One region of the Nonomuraea sp. NPDC059007 genome, then DNA from elsewhere that is predicted to be linked to it. Evidence: riboswitches for the same ligand, from Rfam matches in the RefSeq annotation. Region 1 holds a riboswitch; each other region holds the start of a gene.
The links. Region 1 has a riboswitch for cobalamin ahead of ACFWY5_RS49580 (ABC transporter substrate-binding protein). Riboswitches for the same ligand answer to the same signal wherever they lie in the genome.

Region 2: another riboswitch for cobalamin. It lies ahead of metE (5-methyltetrahydropteroyltriglutamate--homocysteine S-methyltransferase); the one in region 1 lies ahead of ACFWY5_RS49580 (ABC transporter substrate-binding protein).
Region 3: another riboswitch for cobalamin. It lies ahead of ACFWY5_RS33645 (CbtB-domain containing protein); the one in region 1 lies ahead of ACFWY5_RS49580 (ABC transporter substrate-binding protein).
Region 4: another riboswitch for cobalamin. It lies ahead of ACFWY5_RS18460 (ribonucleoside-diphosphate reductase subunit alpha); the one in region 1 lies ahead of ACFWY5_RS49580 (ABC transporter substrate-binding protein).

The regions. Positions count from the first base shown of each region.
Region 1 is NZ_JBHYJD010000057.1:8,237-11,434, forward strand. Features, by position in the region: gene ACFWY5_RS49575 (FecCD family ABC transporter permease) at 1-753, opposite strand, end outside; gene ACFWY5_RS49580 (ABC transporter substrate-binding protein) at 750-1,760, opposite strand; cobalamin riboswitch at 1,800-1,922, opposite strand; gene ACFWY5_RS49585 (PepSY domain-containing protein) at 2,049-2,660, shown strand; gene ACFWY5_RS49590 (fumarate reductase/succinate dehydrogenase flavoprotein subunit) at 2,695-3,198, opposite strand, start outside.
Region 2 is NZ_JBHYJD010000020.1:183,246-186,443, reverse strand. Features, by position in the region: gene metE (5-methyltetrahydropteroyltriglutamate--homocysteine S-methyltransferase) at 1-1,236, opposite strand, end outside; cobalamin riboswitch at 1,382-1,555, opposite strand; cobalamin riboswitch at 1,621-1,793, shown strand; partial or broken gene ACFWY5_RS30770 (CoA-acylating methylmalonate-semialdehyde dehydrogenase) at 1,936-3,198, shown strand, end outside.
Region 3 is NZ_JBHYJD010000024.1:75,842-79,039, forward strand. Features, by position in the region: gene ACFWY5_RS33635 (histidine phosphatase family protein) at 1-471, opposite strand, end outside; gene ACFWY5_RS33640 (CbtA family protein) at 510-1,259, opposite strand; gene ACFWY5_RS33645 (CbtB-domain containing protein) at 1,272-1,433, opposite strand; cobalamin riboswitch at 1,490-1,627, opposite strand; gene ACFWY5_RS33650 (hypothetical protein) at 1,639-1,911, opposite strand; gene ACFWY5_RS33655 (sigma factor) at 1,860-2,177, opposite strand; gene ACFWY5_RS33660 (YbaB/EbfC family nucleoid-associated protein) at 2,266-2,565, shown strand; gene ACFWY5_RS33665 (hypothetical protein) at 2,562-3,198, shown strand, end outside.
Region 4 is NZ_JBHYJD010000010.1:54,467-57,664, forward strand. Features, by position in the region: gene ACFWY5_RS18460 (ribonucleoside-diphosphate reductase subunit alpha) at 1-1,537, opposite strand, end outside; cobalamin riboswitch at 1,650-1,851, opposite strand; gene ACFWY5_RS18465 (Bug family tripartite tricarboxylate transporter substrate binding protein) at 1,876-2,802, opposite strand; gene ACFWY5_RS18470 (ArsR/SmtB family transcription factor) at 2,888-3,198, opposite strand, start outside.

The sequences.
Region 1 (3,198 bases):
GCCGCGGAAGCGGTGCACGTCCAGCCCGAGCGCGGCGGCGGCCTCCTCCCCCGCCAGCAGCAGGTTGAGCGGACGGCTGACGCCCAGCAGCACGGCGGTGCCGAGCAGCACCGCGGCCGCCGGGACCCAGAGCAGGTCCCAGGTGGTGCCGGCCAGGCCGCCCAGCATCCAGCGCAGCGCCGAGTCGGCCTTGTGCGGGTCGTTGGAGGTGACGATGAGGAAGCTGGCCACGGCCGACAGCACCTCGGCCGTGGCGACTCCGGCCAGCACCAGCCGGATCGTGGTCATCCGGCCGCCCGCCCTGGCCAGGCCGTACACGAGGAAGAGCGCGAGGAGGGCGCCGGCGAAGGCGGCCAGGGGCAGTGTCAGCGCGCCGAACACCGACAGGTTGAGCACCATCACGGAGACCGCGCCGACGGTGCCGCCGGAGGAGACGCCGAGCAGCATCGGGTCGGCCAGCGGGTTGCGCACCAGCGCCTGCAGGGCCATGCCGCAGACCGACAGCCCGGCGCCGACGACCGCGCAGAGCAGCACGCGCGGCAGCCGTACGTTCATGACGATCGTCTCGCGCACGGCCGGCCAGGTGGGCTCGCCCAGCGGCAGCCGGAGCCGGTGCAGCAGGATCGACCAGACCTCCCCGAACGGCAGCCCGACCGACCCGGCCGCGACGCCCGCCGTCGCGGCCAGCAGCAGTAGCGCGGCGAGCACCGCGAGGATCAGCGGGTACGGCGCACGCCGTACCGCCTGCGTCACTTGAACCGGTCCGGATGGATCTGCCGGGCGAGCGCCTCCACCCCGGCCGGCACCCGCACCCCGAGGACCGCCGACGACAGGGGCAGCACGGCGAATCGTTGCTTCTTGATCGCGGGCACGTCCTTGAGCGCCGGGCTGGCCAGCAGGAACTTCTTCTTGGCCTCGACCGTGGTCTGGCCGTAGTCGTAGATGACGATGATCTCGGGCGCGCGTTCGGCGACCTGCTCGAAGGAGACGTTTCCCCAGGCCTTGGGCAGGTCGGCGAAGAGGTTGGCGCCGCCGGCCAGCTTGATCATCTCGTTGCCGATCCCGGCGCCGCCCGCGGTGAAGGCGGTCTTGTCGCCGGAGTCGTAGACGAACACCTTGGCCGGCTCGACGTCGCCGAGCTTCTTCTTGACGCCGTCCAGGACGGTGCGCATGGCGGTGACCTGCCGCTCCGCGCGCTCGCCGACGCCGAAGACGCGGCCGATGGTACGGATCTCCTCCTCGGCCTGGGCCGCGGTGACCGGGCCGTTCGGGCACTCCTCGGAGTTGACGTGGGTGTCGATGCCGGACTTGGCCAGCACGTCCCGGCCGCGGCCCTCCTTGGCGTCGAAGGCGCTCTCGAAACCGCCGTAGACGAAGTCCGGCTCGGCCGAGAGCAGCGCCTCGAAGGAGGGGTACTCCTTGGCCAGTACCTTGATCCGGTCATATGCGGCCTTGTACTCGGGCAAGATCGCGTCATCGAGGTAAGCGGTGCCCGCCATCGACTTCTCCAGCCCGAGCGCGAGCATGATCTCGGTGGCGTGCTGGTTGAGCGCGACGGCCCGGCGGGGCGGCCGTTCGTAGGTGGTGCTGACGCCGCAGCTCACGACGGTGACGGGGAATCCGGCGGGGGCTCCGGCCGCCTGCTCGGCGGCGGGTGCGGGGGTGCTCGCACAGCCGGCCAGCAGGGCCGAGGCGACGAGCAGGGGTACGAGCGCGCGCGGGCTCGCGGGGAAGGACATGCCGTCCACCGTTCCTCTCATGGGGAGATCCGCCCCAAGGTCGTGAGGTGGCGACCGCGTGAGTCTCCTGGCTCTCGGGTCAACGCTCACCCCGGCCTTCCCGCCCGCGGGGGCAGTGGCTTCGTCGGGGCTCGCTCGCCGATCACAGTGGCGGGACCGCGCCGGGTTCACACCGGCTTCCTCGATCCGCCGTCGCCTATTTCGGGATCTATCGTGGCATATCCGGAGCGCTGCCCGCCCGGCCGTACGTCTTCATGATCTACTGACCTGCGGGAATGCCTAGGAGATATTCGGGGCAGCGTGCACGTCATGGGGGAAAATTCTAAGAAGTACGCTATTCGCGCGGCCGCGGCCGCCGCCGCGCTGTTCACGATCGCGGCCTGCGGTTCCGGGGGCGCCCAGAACACCGCCGGCCTCGCCGTCCAGAGTCCTGCCACACCGCCGGCCGATCCCAGCGACATGGGCTCGCCGGGCGCCGGTACCGGTGCCGACGACATCAAGAAGGCGGGCGAGGCCGCGCTGGCCTCCGTCGAAGGTACGGTCACCGGCCTGGACTCCGACAACGGCGTGTGGAAGGTCACCGTCATCGGCGCGGACGGCGCCGAGAGCAAGGTCCGGGTCGACGCGATGACCTGGAAGGTCGTCGGCACGCCGTCCGCGGAGGCCGACGACGACGCGGAGAAGGCCAAGCACAAGGCGCGTGCCGAGGCGGCCAAGACCAGCTACTCCGACGCCGCGGAGAAGGTCGCCGGCGAGTACCCGGACGGCAAGATCACCGAGCTGTCCCTGGACAGGGACAACGGCACGGTGGTCTGGGAGGCCGACGTGACCGCCGCCGACGGCACCAAGGCGAAGGTCAAGGTCAACGCGGACGACGGCAGCGTGGTCTCGCCGTCGGCCGAGCCGGAATCGACCGGCTGACCGGCCTGAGGGATGGAGAGGCGGCGTGGCGGCGCTACCCGGCCAGCGCCCGTCGCGCGTAAGCGCGCACGTCGGCGTCCGGATCGCCCAGCGCCGCCTCCAGCGCCGCGCCCGCTGCCGCCGTGCCGGCCCAGCGGGTCAGCGCCAGCACGGCCGCCTTGCGCACGTCGAGGTTCTCGTCCGACAGCGCCGCCACGAGCGGCGGCAGCGCGCTGGCGCGGTCGGCGGCGGCGAGCGCGCGGGCCGCGCCCACCCGCACCTGCCACCGCGGGTCGTCCATCGCCTGTACGGCCGCCGCCACCAGCGGCCCGCCCGCACCGGCCGACGACTCCAGGGCGGCGGCCCTGACCAGCGGGTCGGCGTCGGCGGCCAGCGTCTCCAGCACGGGCGCGGGCTTGCCGATGATGCCGAGCCCCTTGGCCACCCAGACCCGTACCTCCCGCGACGGGTCACCGGCGGCGGCTGCCACCATGTCGGGCTCGTCCAGCGAGACCAGGCCGCGGATGGCCTCGATGCGCACCCGGTGGTCGGCGTCGGC
Region 2 (3,198 bases), on a different contig from region 1:
AGCGGCGGTGACGGCCGTCGTGCGCGCGCGGACCGCCGGGTTGTGGGTCAGCGGCGACTCGGCGCGGGCGCGCAGCGCGGCCTGGTTGGCGTCCACCTGCTCGGCGATGAGGTGGGTGCCCCTGCTGATGCCGCGGGTGAGCGTGACGGTCTCGGCGACCTTCTGGCGGGCGAACGCGAGCCAGCCGGCCACCTCGGGATGGAGGTCGGTCTCCAGCGCGGTGTCGTAGGGGACGTGCAGCAGGGAGCAGGAGGCGGCCACGTCCACCCGCTCGGCCAGTCCGAGCAGGGTGGCGAGCGTGGCCAGCGACCTCTCCAGCTCGTTGATCCAGATGTTGCGCCCGTCCACGACCCCGGCCACCAGCCGCTTGCCGGGCAGCCCGCCGGCCGCGGCCAGGTCGTCGAGGTTGGCGGCGGCCGAGCCGGTGAAGTCGAGTCCGAGGCCCTCGACGGGGGCGGCGGCCAGCACGGGCAGGGCGGCGCCGAGCCGGTCGAAGTAGCTGGTCACCAGGATTCTGGGCCGCCGGGTCAGCCCGCCGAGGTGGGCGTAGGCGGCGGCGACGGCGTCGAGCACCTCCTGCGGCCGGTCCTGGACCAGGGCGGGCTCGTCGAACTGCACCCAATCGGCGCCCGCTGACTGCAGCGACGCGAGGATCTCGGCGTAGACGGGCAGCAGCCGTTCCAGCAGCGACAGCGGTTCGAAGCCGGGCTCGACGCCGGGGGCGGGCTTGGACAACAGCAGGTAGGTGACGGGGCCGACCACGACCGGGCGCGGGTTGTGGCCCTGCAACAGGGCCTCGGTCAGCTCGGCGGCCTGCTTGCCGGGGTTGGCGGTGAAGACGGTGTCAGGGCCGAGCTCGGGGACCAGGTAGTGGTAGTTGGTGTCGAACCACTTGGTCATCTCCAGCGGCGCCACGTCCTGGGTGCCGCGGGCCATGGCGAAGTAGCCGGCCAGCGGGTCGGCCTCCACGGCCGCCCGGTGCCGCTCGGGGATCGCGCCGACCATGACGGTGGTGTCCAGCACGTGGTCGTACAGCGAGAAGTCGCCGGAGGGGACTTCGCCGAGGCCGGCGTCGGTGAGCTCGCGCCAGGCGGCGCGGCGCAGGCCGGCGGCGGCGGCTTCCAGCTCGGCGGCGGTGATCCGGCCCGCCCAGTAGCCTTCGACGGCCTTCTTCAGTTCGCGGCCGGGTCCCTGGCGGGGGTAGCCGTACACGGTGGCGAGCGAACGCTCGGTCACGGAACTCTCCTTCGCGAGTCACGGGGACATCCCCGGCGTTCGAGCGAAGGCACGGCCCAGGCGCGGGCACACTTCTGGCCCGCGTGGTCGCCCAGCCCTCCCTCGAGGCCGTCCGATGCACCGCGCGCGGGGTGCGCGCGGGCAGTGGCAGGTCTTCGGACTCGCGGGCGCGTCGCACATGCCTACTGGCCGTCGCTTCCCCGGCCCCGGGGGCCGAGTGCTGGTGACGGCGGTCGTTCCCACTCACCGCTGCGGGGCAGTCCCGGATTCGCACCGGGTTCCCTCTTACGACGCCTCGCCTGGCTGACGGGGCGAACCAACTGCGACCCCCACCCTAAGCCAAGGGAAGCCGGCACTGGACTTACTAGGACGTCCAACTATATTTTCAACAGGAACGCTCGCGGTGCAGGGAAGCTGGTGTGAATCCAGCACGGTCCCGCCACTGTGACCGGGGATGTGCGTCATCGCTCGACAGTGCCACTGGCGAAAGCCGGGAAGGCCGGATGACGTGCGCTGATCCGGGAGTCAGGATACCGGCCGCGAGTTCTGGCATGTGTTGTCCACGAGGATGGAGCGAACACGCATGGCACCGGAACGCGCCCGCGGCCCAGGTGATCCGATGGCGACGGCGGTCACTCACCTCTGACCTGCCCTCCTTTGCATGCCCATCCTCGGGTCCACCTGGCGAAAGCAGGCTCCATGATCCGTGAACTGTCCCATTTCATCGGCGGCAAGCACGTCCCCGGCATCTCGGGCACCTTCGGCGACGTCCACGACCCGAACACCGGAACCGTCCAGGCCAGAGTCCCGCTGGCCACTCCGGACGAGACCAGGGCGGCCATCTCCGACGCCGCCGAAGCCCAGGCGGCCTGGGCGGAGTGGAATCCGCAGCGCCGCGCCCGCGTGCTGCTGAGGTTCCTGCACCTGGTCGAGGCCGAACGCGACACCCTGGCCCGGCTGCTGTCATCCGAACACGGCAAGACCGTCGCCGACGCCGACGGCGACATCCAGCGCGGCCTGGAGGTGGTCGAGTTCGCCGCGGGCGTCCCCCACCTGCTCAAGGGCGAGTTCACCGACAACGCGGGCAGCGGGATCGACGTCTACTCCATGCGCCGGCCGCTGGGGGTGGTCGCGGGGATCACGCCGTTCAACTTCCCCGCCATGATCCCGCTGTGGCAACTGGCCCCCGCCGTCGCCTGCGGCAACGCCTTCGTGCTCAAGCCCTCGAGCGTGACCCATCAGTTCCGGTACGGCTGGCCGAACTGCTCACCGAAGCCGGCCTCCCACCCGGTGTACTGAACGTGATCCACGGCGCCAAGGACGCCGTCGACACCCTGCTGACCGACGACAGGGTGAGCGCGGTCGCCTTCGTCGGCTCCACCCGGGTCGCCGAGCACGTCTACACGACCGCCACCGCGCACGGCAAGCGCGCCCAGTGCTTCGGCGGCGCCAAGAACCACCTGATCGTCATGCCCGACGCCGACCTGGACCAGGCCGCGGACGCGCTGATCGGCGCCGGCTACGGCTCGGCGGGCGAACGCTGCATGGCCATCTCGGTGGCCGTCCCCGTGGGACAGGCGACCGCGGACGCGCTGCGGGAACGGCTGGTGGCCAGGATCGGCGAGCTGCGCCTGGGCCGCAGCGACGACCCCGGCGCCGACTTCGGCCCGCTGGTCGGCTCCGACGCCCTGCGGCGCGTCCGCGACTACGTGGAGATCGGCGTGAGCGAGGGCGCCGAGCTCGTGGTCGACGGCCGGGACGCCGACGTGCCGGAGCCGGGCGGCTTCTTCATCGGCCCGTCCCTGTTCGACCACGTGCGGCCCGACATGCGGATCTACCGCGAGGAGATCTTCGGGCCCGTGCTGTCCATCGTGCGCGCCGGCGACTACGAGCACGCGCTGCGGCTGCCGAGCGAGCACGAGTACGGCAACGGCGTCGCCATCTTCACCCGCGACGGCGACA
Region 3 (3,198 bases), on a different contig from region 1:
CAGGAACGGCCGCCCGCGCCGGCCGTCGAACCTGGCCCGCGTCTCGTCGAGCCACCCCGTGACGCGCGCCGTCATCTGGTCGAGGCTCTCGCCGCCGTGGGGCGCCGCGCCGGGGTCGGCGAGCCAGCTCGCGAGCGCGTCCGGCTCGTCCTGGGCGACCCTCGTGTACGGCAGGCCGCCCCACCGGCCGTGATCGGCCTCGGCCAGGGCGTCGACCACGATGGGCGCGAGCCCCATGGCCGAGGCGGTCTGCAACGCGGCCACCGACGGCGCGACGAACGCCGCCCCCGCCTGCCCGGCCGTCAGCATCTCCCCAAGCTCCGCTTCACGGGGCTCGTCCCGGTCGGGCCGGGTGCCGGGTCCCGCGTATGACGCCGTCCTGGCCAGGTCGGCGGTCCCGGCCAGAAGGGCGGCCTTCGCCAGGCTGGCGCGATCGGCCTGCTCCGGTGCGGGGAAGCAGGCTGTGCGCATGCCTGGTGTGCTGGCATGCCGTACGAAAAGCACTCCGCTCAGCTCGGTGCGGCGGCCGGGACGGCGGCGGTGGTCCGGCGGGCGGCGCGCTCGCCCGCCCAGGCGAACAGCGCCCCGAACGCCGCCCAGAACACCAGCTGCGTCCCCAGCGACGCGAGCCGGAACTCCCACAGCAACGTGGCGGGAAAGCCCGCGGGCACCTCGTCGACCCGCGGCAGCAGCGCCAGCGCGGCGACCACCGGCACGAGGAAGGTCACCACGGTGACGCTCCAGCGCGCCCACGGACCGCCGGTGACCCGGCGCCCGCTCGCGACCGCGATGGCGACGGCGGCCAGGCCCACCAGCACCATGACCACGTAGAGCAGGGTCCGGCTGCCGATCGTGTGGGGGTCGCCGACGGCGGGCGGATTGGCGGGATATTTCAGGAACGGCAGCAGGACGATCGCCAGAAAGGCCGTGCCCGCCGCGGCGAACGCGAGCGCGGGGTCCGACCTGGGGCCGACCCGGCCGCGCAGCCCGGCCACGACCAGGCCGAAGATGCCGCCGACGGCGAGGCCGTAAAGGCCCGTCGCGAGGAACAGCCCGGCCTTCTGCACCGGCCGGCTGACCTCGGCCTCCTCACCATGATGATCGTCGGCCGGCGCGGCCGGCGCGGCCGCCGCCGCGGCTTCTTCCAAGGCGATCGCGCTGTCCACGTGGGGCTCCCCCGCCAGGAAGGCGAAGGCGCCCGCGAACAGTCCGGCCAGCAGGCCCAGGAGCAGACCTCTGACCACAAGGGTGCGCACCATCGTGCCCGGCCCCTAGTGGCAGGGCACGCCGAGCAGGTGACGCCCGTCGTGCATCAGCTCGTGCAGGAAGGTACCGGTCTGCGAGACCGCGCCGTTGTCCATCAGAACCAGGTACGCGATCAACAGGAACAACGGCACGCTCAGCAACCAGGGCCGCAAACGGGGAAAGGGCACGGACGTCGAAGTGGTCCCACCACTCATCAAGGCCTCCTCAGGGATGACGCGTCCCAACAGGTGAGGTCACGGCCGTTAGGTGACCTGGCTCCCGGGATCTACGTCCCGGATACAGTGGCGCGTCCGCACCGGCATCTCACCGGATTTCCCCTGACAGCCGTGAAATCTACCGGAACGTATCCTTTCCTCCGGTTCTCGTCAACAGTCACGTGATCTTCGAAAGGTCGATGATCACGGTTTTGCCCCCGAGCGGATAGTGAACGAGCCGGCCGTCGCCGACGCCCGGTTGAACGATCTGCATCCCGCCATCGTCACCGGGCCGGGTGCCGAGGTCTCCGGAGCGGCCCGTGGCCAGGTCGAGCAGCGCCTGACCGCCGCCGGCCGAGTCGAGCCGCACCGTCATGAACCGGTCCGCGGCGAGTCCGATCACAGGGGCCTCGGGCAGGTCCCGCTCCTGTGTGCCGTCGCGCAGGCGCATGAAAACGGTCCGGTCCGGCCTGTGGCCGACGCAGGTGAGTACGCCGCACCGCACCCAGATCTCGCCCGCGCGCGTTTGCCGCGCACCCGCGACCAGGCCCGATGCAACCTGATCAGCGCCTCCTGGGTCAGGTCGGCCGCGTCGTGCGGGTTGCCGCTGAGCACGTATCCATAGCGCAGGAGCGCGTCGGCGCGCTCGGCGACGAACGCCGCGAAGTCGTCCACCCTGGCCTCACCCTTCCTCGGTCCATCACATCCCAGACGCACGGAGGCCGGATTCTGTTGAATGTGAGGTGAAGCGCTTTACCTACTAGTTCAGTTGCCATTGCCGGTGTCACGATCTACGTTGGGCCGAATGACAGACGAGCTGGACCGGATGTTCGCCGAGTTCCACGGGGAGATCGCCCGACTCCAGGGACTCCAGCAAGAGATCGAGCGGGTACGCGGCCGCGGTGAGGCCGCCGAGGGCCGGGTCGTCGCCGAGGCCACCATGACCGGCGCCCTGGCCGGGCTCACCATCGACCCCCGCGCCATGCGGCTCGGCTCCGACGAGCTGGCCGCCGCCGTCCTCCAGGCCGCCGCCGCTGCCGCCCGCGATGCCGGTGACCAGGCCAGGGCGCTGGCCGAGCCGTTCACCCCCGACGTGCTGCGATGAAGATCAACCCCACCCGCGCCTCCATCTACGGCTTCGGTGCCCTCGGCATCACCGCCTTCGTCTTCCAGATGCTCGCGGTCGACTACCCGGAAGGCGACCCCGACCGCGCCCGCCAGGCCCGCGACACCTGGCTACGGCTGGCCGAACGCGTGGAGAAGAGCTCGGGCAACACCTACCCCGCCGCCGAGTCGGTCTGGCGGCGCAACAGCGGCGAAGGGGTGGACGCGTTCAAGCGGACCGTCACCGAGGGCCTGTACCCGATGCCGCCGGCCCTCGGCTACCCCGGCAAGCTGGCCGCCGCCTGCCGCGCGAACGCCGAGGCCTGCGACGACTTCGCGGAGATCGTCGAGACCGTACGGCACGCCTACTGGACCATGGCACTGGCCAACCTCGCCAGCTTCATCTTCATCACCACGTTCCCGTGGCAGGCGGGGGCGGCGTACCAGATCACGCAGTTCCTCATGCGCAGGGCGCAGGCGAAACTGCTGTCGAAGCTCCTGGAGCACGCGGTCGCGCGGGTCGTGCTGGCCAAGCTGACCGAGTACTCGATCGGCAGCGCCTTCTTCGCCATCGGCGACGTGGGCGTGGTCGCCGGGGTCAAGGCGGCGCGCGGCGAGGACCCGGGCTCTCTGG
Region 4 (3,198 bases), on a different contig from region 1:
CGCCCTGGGCGGCGCGGGTGTCGTCGTAGGACGGGTGCCTGCCCCGCTCGACGGCCAGGTCGGAGGAGGTGGCGTAGGCGGCGAGGGCGATCTCCTCGGCGATCCTGGTGGACAGCGCCAGCGCCTCGGGCGAGTCGAACGGCAGCCGCAGCGCGAAGAACACGTCGGCCAGGCCCATGACGCCGAGCCCGATCGGCCGCCACCGCTTGTTCGCCTTCTCGGCCTCGGGCGTCGGGTAGAAGCCCAGGTCGATGGTGCGGTCGAGGAAGCGCACCGCGGTGCGGACGGTGCCGGCCAGCCGTTCCCAGTCCAGGCCGGTGCCGGTGACGTGGGCGGCCAGGTTGACCGAGCCGAGGTTGCAGACCGCGGTCTCGCCGTCGCTGGTCACCTCCAGGATCTCGGTGCACAGGTTGGACAGGTGGATGACGTTCTCCGGCCTGGCCGTCTGGTTGGAGACGCGGTTGGCGGCGTCCTTGAAGGTCATCCAGCCGTTGCCGGTCTGGGCGAGCGTGCGCATCATCCGGCCGTACAGGGTGCGGGCCGGCATCTGCCGCGTGTACAGGCCCTGCTCCTCGGCGGCGCGGTAGGCGGTGTCGAAGGCGTCGCCGTACAGGTCGGTGAGGTGCGGGACCGTCTTGGGGTCGAACAGCGACCACATGCCGTCGGACTCCACGCGGCGCATGAACTCGTCCGGCACCCAGTTGGCGAGGTTCAGGTTGTGGGTACGGCGGGCGTCCTCACCGGTGTTCTCCCGCAGCTCCAGGAACTCCTCGATGTCGGCGTGCCAGGTCTCCAGGTAGACGCAGGCCGCGCCCTTGCGCCGGCCGCCCTGGTTGACGGCGGCGACGGAGGAGTCCAGCGTGCGCAGCCACGGCACGATGCCGTTGGAGTGCCCGTTCGTGCCCTTGATGAGCGATCCGCGCGAGCGGACCCGGGTCCAGGAGATGCCGATGCCACCGGCGTACTTGGACAGGCGGGCGACCTGCCCGTACCGGTCGTAGATGGACTCCAGCTCGTCCCGGGGCGAGTCCAGCAGGAAGCACGACGACAGCTGCGGCCGGCGGGCGCCGGAGTTGAACAACGTGGGAGAAGAGGGCAGATAGGACAACGTGGACATCAACGCGTACAGCTCGGCGGCCTCGCCGACCGTCTGGGACAGGCCGCAGGCGACGCGGAGCATGAAGTGCTGCGGGCGCTCCAGCACCTTGCGGCTCTCGGGGTGGCGCAGCAGGTAGCGGTCGTAGACCGTGCGCAGGCCGAAGTACTCGAACCGCTCGTCGGCGTCGGCGTCGATGAGCGCGTCCAGCTGTTCACGATTTCGCCGGACGAAGTCGGCGAGCGCGTCCTGGATCAGCCCGGCCGCGTGCGTGGCGGCGATGGAGTCCGAGAACGAGCGGACACCGTGGCCGGCCGCCTCGTCGGCGATCTCTTCGGCCAGCAGCCGCGCGGCGACCCGGGAGTTGGCCGGGTCGGCGATCACGCGCGCCGCCGCCTCCTCGATGGCCAGCCGCCGATCCATCTCAACGATCTGCGTCACGTGCAACACTCCTCGCGAGCGAGCTTTCCCCCTGCGAAGGCACGCGAGAGCGCACGCGGCAAGCACGGAGATCCCCCGGCCGCGCAGCCCCCGGGCCCTCCCTCGAGGCCCAATGGACAAGACAACCGCTGGCAGGTCTTCGGGCTCGCGGGCGTCTCAACGCGTGAGTCCTACTGGCCGTCGCTTCCCGGACCTGGGTCCAGTGCTCATGACGGCGGTCGTTCCCGCTTACCGCTGCGGGGCAGCCCTGGAATCGCACCAGGTTCCCTTTTGCTCCGCCTCCGGGGAGGCGAACCAGCGACAGTGCAGGATCCTACATCTAGTGGCCGATCCCGCAACTATCCCCGGTATGTTGTGCTCGGCGTGTCGAGCATGCCGAGTTCACGGAGTACTCTGCGGGTACGGGCGGACTCGGTGGCCAGCCACGTGGCGAAGTCGTCGCCGCTGAGCGGGATGGCCTCCCAGCCCCCGTTACGGCAGGCCTCGTGCCACGGCGCCGACCGGGTCGCGTCCTCCATCATGCGCACCGCGGCGCCCCGCCGTTCGCCGTCCATCGCGGCGGGCCCGACCACCGCGCACCAGTCGGCGAAGTCGACCCGCACCCCGCACTCCAGGAGCGTCGGGGCATCGACGCCGGGGACCCGGGCGGCCGAGGAGACGGCCAGCGGCCTGATCCGGCCGGAGTCGAGCCGGGCCCGCCAGTCGCGCAGCCGCCCGGTGGCCGCCGCGACCTTGCCGCCCTGCATGGCCGCCGCCACCTCCTGGGCGCCCGGGTAGCCGGTGTAGTCGATCTTCCTGACGTCCACGCCGAGCCCCTGCGCGACCAGGCCGAACAGCAGGTGATCGGGCTCGCCCAGGGGCCCGCCGGCCAGGTAGGTGCGCTCCGGCTGGGCCAGCAGGTGGGCGGCGAAGGCGTCGAAGTCCTTGAGCCGCGAGTTGGCCGGCACCACCAGCACCTCGACGTTGCCGGTGAGCCTGGCCAGCGGCGTGGTGGTGACGTGCATGGGGCGCTGGTCGTTCAGCTCGGCGGCGGCCAGCGCGGGCAGGCCGGTGACGGTGACCGTGGTCGTGCCGCCCGTGCCGGTGGCGGGGTAGCCGGTCCTGCGCAGGGTGCGGTAGAGAGCCTGCGCGACCGGGGCCCATCGCTCACCGCCGGGGACGACGCCGACGGGGCCGAGGCCGTGCGCGCCGCCACCCGCGGTGGCGCATCCGGAGGCACAGGCGGCCAGGCCGAGCCCGAGTGCGAAGAACTGCCGACGCCGCATGATGCCCCTCCCCGAACCCCGCGAGACCTCCCATTACATGAGGTTATTGGCAGATCACACGGTGTTACACATCGGGGGGCACTCTTCACGTATCATCGGCCGGCAGCGCGAACATCCTGATGTAGAGCGGGCGGGCGTCCGGGGGCGCGTCGTCGGCCCGGTGGCCGTACTTGGCCAGCAGCGCGATGTACTCCTCGAAGAAGGCGTCGAGATCCTGCTTGGTCATCCGGCCGAACCCCCGCGAGGCCTTGGCCCAGTCGGGGTCGCGCCGGTAGGCGGCCCCGAAGCGGTCCAGCAGCGCACGGTCCTCGGCCATGCCGATGCGGTAGAACTCCTCCAGCACCGCGCGGCTCTCCGGCGCCACGTCGCGGAAGTTCGGCGTGCGGATGTCGCGTG